DNA from 2 places in the Arthrobacter sp. TJ-270 genome. Region 2 is predicted to be linked to the other one. Evidence: predicted binding sites of a transcription regulator. Region 2 holds the regulator's gene; the other holds the start of a gene.
What was found. Region 2 encodes HrcA, which represses chaperone genes, less so after heat shock. Its sites were predicted from a motif close to TTNGCACTCGNNNNNNNCGAGTGCNAA; they were not measured.

Region 1: AC4D2M_RS02080 (FmdB family zinc ribbon protein) is a predicted target of HrcA. The motif match lies at 1,911-1,937, and genes of this name have one in related genera.

The regions. Positions count from the first base shown of each region.
Region 1 covers NZ_JBZCNB010000001.1:441,991-445,396, reverse strand. The annotation lists gene AC4D2M_RS02090 (DUF4011 domain-containing protein) at 1-705, shown strand, start outside; gene cpaB (Flp pilus assembly protein CpaB) at 710-1,390, opposite strand; gene AC4D2M_RS02080 (FmdB family zinc ribbon protein) at 1,528-1,848, opposite strand; gene AC4D2M_RS02075 (5-formyltetrahydrofolate cyclo-ligase) at 1,958-2,611, opposite strand; gene galU (UTP--glucose-1-phosphate uridylyltransferase GalU) at 2,690-3,406, shown strand, end outside.
Region 2 covers NZ_JBZCNB010000004.1:204,526-207,931, reverse strand. The annotation lists gene AC4D2M_RS10030 (DUF4870 domain-containing protein) at 1-212, opposite strand, end outside; gene AC4D2M_RS10025 (DUF3097 domain-containing protein) at 329-1,180, opposite strand; gene hrcA (heat-inducible transcriptional repressor HrcA) at 1,324-2,340, shown strand; gene dnaJ (molecular chaperone DnaJ) at 2,407-3,406, shown strand, end outside.

The DNA.
Region 1 (3,406 bases), on a different contig from region 2:
CGGGTTGCCCCGGTGGTGGAGTCCGAAAACGAGGACCCGCTGGTTGCGGACCTGGTGGAACGACTGCGCCATCGCGGTGCCACCGTCCACAGCAATTACGACGGCGCGCTGGACATCGTTGCTGCCTTCAGTTCCAGCCACGCTTCCGGCGCGGACGGCAGTGCACCCTTCCTCTCGCCTGTAGCCATCGAGTCCGACGGATCCGATCGATACCGCGGCCTGACCGTGAGGGAGCGGAGCAGGCTGCGCCCGCAGCTCCTTGAACGGATGGGCTGGCGTTACATGCCGCTGTGGACCATTGAAGTCTTCACTGATCCTGAAGGCTGCGCCGACCGCATATCGGGATATCTTGGTCTTCAACATACTGACCGGCCGAATCCGCGCCGGACTGCACAGGAGCCACCTGCAGGAAACGGGGAGACGATGGGATCGGAAGCAGAGAACAGCCGGGCGAATGAAGAAGACCCGACGGATGACCGCCCCGCTGATCAAGCGGATGAAGGGACATCCGGCGAGGCTGCCGAGCCGGCTGAAGCGGAGGCCTCGGCGGTTGCCCAGCCGAGTTCAGAGGCCACCACCAGTACGGCCCCGCACGGGGACGTCATCCCACAGCATGCGGCGGAGGATGATCCGCGGTCCTGGAATGACCAGGACGGCGACAACGATGAGTGGCTGAAGGAACAGAAGCCTCCACACTGGAGCTAGCAGTTCACTCCTGGCTGCTCGCCGACGTGAGTACAAGGTGAACCTGGCCGGCGCTCGATGCGCCGGCCAGTGCCGCCGCCTCGTCCGGGTTGGCCGCCACGACCACCAGGCCGCCCTCCGCTCCTGACGCGGGCGTGAACGGCCCGGCACCTGGTTGCTCGGACGTCCACAGCACCGGTAGTCCACGGGCCAACACGGTGTTCTTCGCGGAAACCTCAAATCCGTTTCCGGTGCTGAGCACCACATCCACGCGCTGCCCTGCCGAGAGCAGTTGCACCGTGGATGCATCAGCCGGGCGGAGCGGAACCGCGACTGTGCCCTCTGGGCTTCCGGCTAACAGGCCGGCCCCTACAAAAAAGTTCTGGGCCAGGACATCGCCCGCATAGACAGGAGTTGCCAGCTGCTGGCCGGCAACCAGTTCGGGGGACGTGAACGAGTGCTCGGGCACAGCTGCCTCGGGAAGATCGACGATGGCGAGCTGATCCGCGGTGAGGACCGTGCCCACGGGCAGATCTGAAGATGCAGCGACAACCCGCACGGTGGCGGGCTCATGGGGGAGGAGCGCTTCCACGGTCACCCCGGCTGCAGCGCACAGGAGGCCAGCGGCCAGAAGGCGCCTCTTCCGGAAGATGAAGGCTTGGAACCGGCTCTGCAGGTGACTCGGGGTGCGTGATGGCTCACTCATGGATCCAACGATATGAACCCTGCTACGGCGGCACCGTGGGAGTTGGTCCTATGTGGAAAAACCGCCCCGGGAGAACCGGTTGTGCAGGACTACCGGTCCACCCGCGGCGGAAGGTTTCTCCGGAGTGGGTGCGGCGGTTAGGCCGAAGCGGCAGCCGCTGGCGCCGTCGTCGTTCCCCCGGAGGAAGAAGTTGACGACGAAGCCGCTTTGCCGTCGGAACCGGATGAGGTGGAGGAGGGCTTCGCAGAAGAGCTGCTGCCGGTCTCGACGGACGACGACGCAGAGCGGGAGTCTGTGCGGTAGAAGCCGGATCCCTTGAAGACGACACCCACGCTGTTGAACTTCTTGCGCAGTAGGCCCTCGCATTCGGGGCAGACCGTCAGCGAGTCATCAGAGAATGACTGCTGGACATCGAAGGCGTGGCCGCAGTCCCTGCAAGCGTAAGCATATGTAGGCATGGACAATCCTCCTGTGGGAACGCTGTTCGTGGGCGGTCTCGTTGTCTGGGTTTCCCCGGATTTTGGCACTCGACCAGTCCGAGTGCCAATTCTACACTGCTTCTGCCGCTTATGAGGAATGTTCGCCGGGCGCACGGTGCAGGCGGGACGGCGTGAAGGCGCCGTGCAGCGGCATGTCGAGGGGCGTGGTTTCGACATCCCCAGCGGGGAGGATCTCCTCGTCATACAGATAGCCGAGCCTGTCCACGTCGGGCTGTTCGAGAACCAGCTGCGCGAGGAACCGGTCGTAGTACCCGCCACCCTGGCCTATCCTGTTTCCCAGCGCATCCATGGCCAACCCGGGCACCAGCACCAGGCGGAACGGCACCAGTGCCGTGAATTGCTTTCGTTCGCCAACCGGCTCCCAGAGGGGAGCACGAGGGCTTTTCGCCAGCTCGACGCCCGGCTCCCAGCGCACCCAGCTCAGCTGGTACAGCGGTTCACACACCGGTACGACGACGTCGTACCCCGCACTGATCAGGGCCGGCAGCAATTCCTCGGTGCCGGGCTCCGGCGGATCCGAGAGGTACGCCGCAATGGGCCCGGACCTCCTCCCGGGGGCGCTCCGCAACCACGCGAGCACCTGGTCGCTCAGCGCAGCGGCGGCTGACCTGCGGTCACGCTCCGAAAGGGCGCGACGCCGGTTCCGCAATGTGCGGCGCAAGTCTTCCTTGACCGACGAAGGGCTCGGTGAGGGCATCGACGATTGCACGCGGGAATCCATGGTGGCACTGTACAGGGCGTGAGGGCGTGAGAGCGTAGCACTTTCATCGAACAGCAGCCGATTCTGTAGTGTTGTGGCATGACTGAGCGACCAAGAGTTAACAAGGCCGTCATTCCCGCAGCTGGCCTGGGGACGAGGTTCCTGCCGGCCACCAAGGCGATGCCCAAGGAAATGCTTCCGGTTGTGGACCGGCCGGCGATTCAGTATGTGGTCGAAGAGGCCGTCGGCGCCGGCATAAATGACATTCTGATGATCACCGGACGCAACAAGAGGTCCCTCGAGGACCACTTCGACCGGGTGCCGTTCATCGAGCAAACGCTCGAAGCGAAGGGTGATTTCGAGAAGCTGGAGTCTGTGCGCCGCGCCTCCGAGCTCGGTGACATCCACTACCTCCGCCAGGGGGACCCCAAGGGGCTCGGGCACGCAGTGCTGCGCGCTAAGCTCCACGTCGGCTCTGAGCCGTTCGCTGTCCTGCTCGGCGATGACCTGATCGACGAGCGCGACGTTCTGCTTGAGACCATGATCGATGTCCAGGCGAAGACCGGCGGGTCAGTGATCGCCCTGATCGAGGTTGATCCGGATCAGATCAGTGCCTACGGCTGCGCTGACATCTCCGCGCTCGACGATGAGGAATACGTCCGCGTCAACAAGCTCGTCGAAAAGCCCTCCGCTGAGGAAGCCCCGTCGAACCTGGCGGTCATCGGGCGTTACGTCCTGCACCCCCGGGTCTTCGACGTGCTGGAAGAGACAGGTCCAGGACGCGGCGGCGAGATCCAGCTGACGGACGCCCTGCAG
Region 2 (3,406 bases):
GTGAAGGGCCCGCGGTCCCGGTAGATCAGGAAAATGATCAGTGACGGGACGAAGCCCAAAATTCCGAGGAAATGGGCGAGCGTTGCCCACTGCCGGTCCTCCGCCGGAGTCAGCGGTGGAGCGCTGGGACTGGCACCCTGGAATGCGGGGACATTGTCCGGGGGTGCAGGGCGTGACGACGCGTCACCGTGCCGGTCTGCGCTGTTAGACAACGAAACTTCCTTCAAACTGGAGGACTTCACCGCGCATTCGCGCAGAACTTACTTCCTAAGGGTACTTGGTGGACAGGTCGGACAGGGTCGCCCGCACCTGCCGGAGCCCGGCGCGCCTATGCGCCTGATCCCGGTATGGTCAGGAAATCGATGACTTCCTCGACGCGGGCCAGCAGTGACGGTTCGAGATCAGCATAGGTATTGACTCCGCCCAGGATGCGTTTCCAGCCGGCCGCAACATCTGCCTGGGTGGAGTGCGGCCAGCCCAGGCGGGTCAGGATCCCGGTTTTCCAGTCCTCGCCGCGGGGAATGACCGGCCACGCCTCGAGTCCGAGTGCACGCGGTTTCACGGCCTGCCAGACGTCGACGTAGGGGTGCCCCACGATCAGCACGTTGTGCGCAGCACCCGGTACCTTCATGGCTTCGGCCGCTATCCTGGCTTCCTTGGTACCCGGCAGAAGGTGGTCTACAAGGATGCCCAGACGGCGGCCGCTGGACGGTGCGAAATCACGCACCACGCCTGCAAGGTCATCGACCCCGTGCAACGGCTCGACGACGATGCCCTCGACCCGTAGATCGTCTCCCCATACTTTTTCCACGAGTTCAGCGTCGTGGCGGCCTTCAACCCAGATCCTGCTCGCCCGTGCAGTGCGTGCGCGCTGGCCCGCAACCCGAACGGAACCTGAAGCAGTCCGTTGTGATACCGCGGCCTGCTTCACGGCAGGAATCAGCTCAACGGGCGAACCTTCATAGTGGAAACCGAACCCGAGCGGGAACGTGCGCCGCTTGCCGCGGCGGTCCTCCAGGATCATCACGTGCATCCCTCCGGACTTCTCGGTGCGAAGGATCTCGCCCACGAACCCGCTTTGGACATCCTCAAGAACGACACCGGGGCGGGCCTCGATCTTCTCAATTACGGCGCGCCGGGGCTGGGAGAGGTCCTGTGCGCCCCACTGGTGATACGACATGTGACTTCTCTCGCTTCCGCAATCCCTGCCGTTCGGACAGGCAGAGCCAATGCTAACAATCGCCTCAGACGTATTAGACTTGGCACTTAGGCGTGTTGAGTGCTAACTCAAGAAGCGGGCAGCGAAGTACATCGGAGGTGAACATGAGTGAGCCCAGGCGGCTTGAAGTCCTGCGAGCCATCGTTGAGGATTACGTTCATTCCCGTGAGCCGGTGGGGTCCAAGGCTCTGGTTGAACGCCACAAGCTGGGTGTCTCCTCGGCGACTATCCGCAACGATATGGCGCTTCTGGAAGAAGAAGGCCTTATTACCGCCCCGCACACCAGTTCCGGCCGTATCCCCACAGATAAGGGTTACCGCCTGTTCGTTGACCGGATCGCCGAGGTGAAGCCGCTGTCGGCACCGGAGAAGCGGGCTATCCGGGCGCTGCTGGAAAACGCGGAAGATCTCGATGACGTCCTGGACCGCACCGTTCGACTGCTCGCGCAGCTCACCAATCAGGTGGCCGTGGTGCAGTACCCGCACCTGGGCGCGGCGTCCGTCCGCCACATCGAGTTCGTCCTGCTCGCACCGACCCGCGTGCTTGTGGTGCTCATTTCCACCAACGGAGCGGTACAGCAGCGGGTAGTGCCCGTCCCCGCCGATGCGACCGAGACTGCACTTGCGGAGCTGCGTCAGCGCTTCCTTGAGAAAGTGTCGGGCGTGCGGCTGCCGTCGGTACCGCAGGAACTTGGCGCCTGCGCTGCGGAGCTTTCCCCAGCGCTGCAGCCGCTGGGCCAGGCACTTGCACACGGTCTGGAACAGTTGTCGGCTGCCAACCGCGAGGATCGCATTGTGTTGGCCGGCACGGCCAACCTTGCCCGTTCGACGCTGGACTTTCCCCTCACCATCGGCCCCGTCCTGGAAGCACTTGAAGAACAGGTAGTCATGCTTCGCCTCCTTTCGGAGATGGAGCAGGACGCACTCGGTGTCTCTGTCCGCATAGGTCGGGAAAACCCTTACGGCGGTCTCGCCGAGGCGTCCGTGATTGCCACCGGCTACGGACCGGACGCGCTGGCGAAGGTGGGGGTACTCGGACCCACCAGAATGGATTACCCCACCACCATGGCTGCCGTCAGAGCGGTAGCCCGTTACCTTTCCCGCATCCTCGATGAATCGTGACCGGATGACGGATCCCATGAACAGCAGCCGCTCACGCGGTGAGATAACAGGAAGTGATGTGCAGGAGTGAGTAATCACTACGATGTCCTTGGCGTTGCACGCGATGCCAGCGGCGAAGAAATCAAGAAGGCGTACCGCAAGCTCGCCCGCAAACTCCACCCGGACGTCAACGTCGGCCCTGAAGCGGCTGAGGAGTTCAAGCTGGTCACCCGCGCATACGAGGTGCTTTCGGATCCGCAGAAGCGGCGCGTCTATGACACCACCGGAAACGAAAACGGCACCGACAACGGGTTCGGCGGCGGCTATGCCGGCCCGGGCTTCGCCTTCCACGACATTTTCGAGACCTTCTTCGGAGGAGGCGGTCCCAGCGGTCCGCCGTCACGTACCCAGCGCGGCCAGGATGCCCTCATCGCCGTCCGTATCGATCTGAAGGATGCGGTCTTCGGCTCCAACAAGAAGATCGAAGTGGACTCTGCGGCAGTATGCCCCACCTGTGACGGATCCTGCACACAGCCCGGGACGTCGCCGAGAACCTGCGATATTTGCGGTGGGTCCGGGCAGGTCCAGCGCGCGGTCCGGTCCATCCTGGGCCAGGTTATGACGACGGCGACCTGCGGCACCTGCCAGGGGTACGGAACCGTCATCCCGCACCCCTGCAACGAGTGCAACGGGGACGGGCGTATACGATCACGCCGCAGCCTGACGATCAAGGTGCCCGCCGGTGTTTCAACGGGTACGCGAATCCAGCTTTCGGGTCAGGGGGAGGCAGGCACGGCGGGCGGCCCCCAGGGGGACCTTTACGTCGAAATCCGGGTCAACAGCGACCCGACCTTCCTGCGGGAGGGCGACGACCTTCACGCCACCTTGAGCGTGCCCATGACAGCGGCAGCTCTCGGCACCACCGTGACCATGACCAGCTTCGACGGTGATCAGGAACTCACGATCAAGTCCGGTACCCAGTCCGGCGAAGTGATCGCGCTCAAAGGTCTTGGAGTTACGCATCTGCGCGGATATGGCAGGGGAGATCTCCTGGTACACCTGAGCGTCGAGACCCCCCGGAACCTCG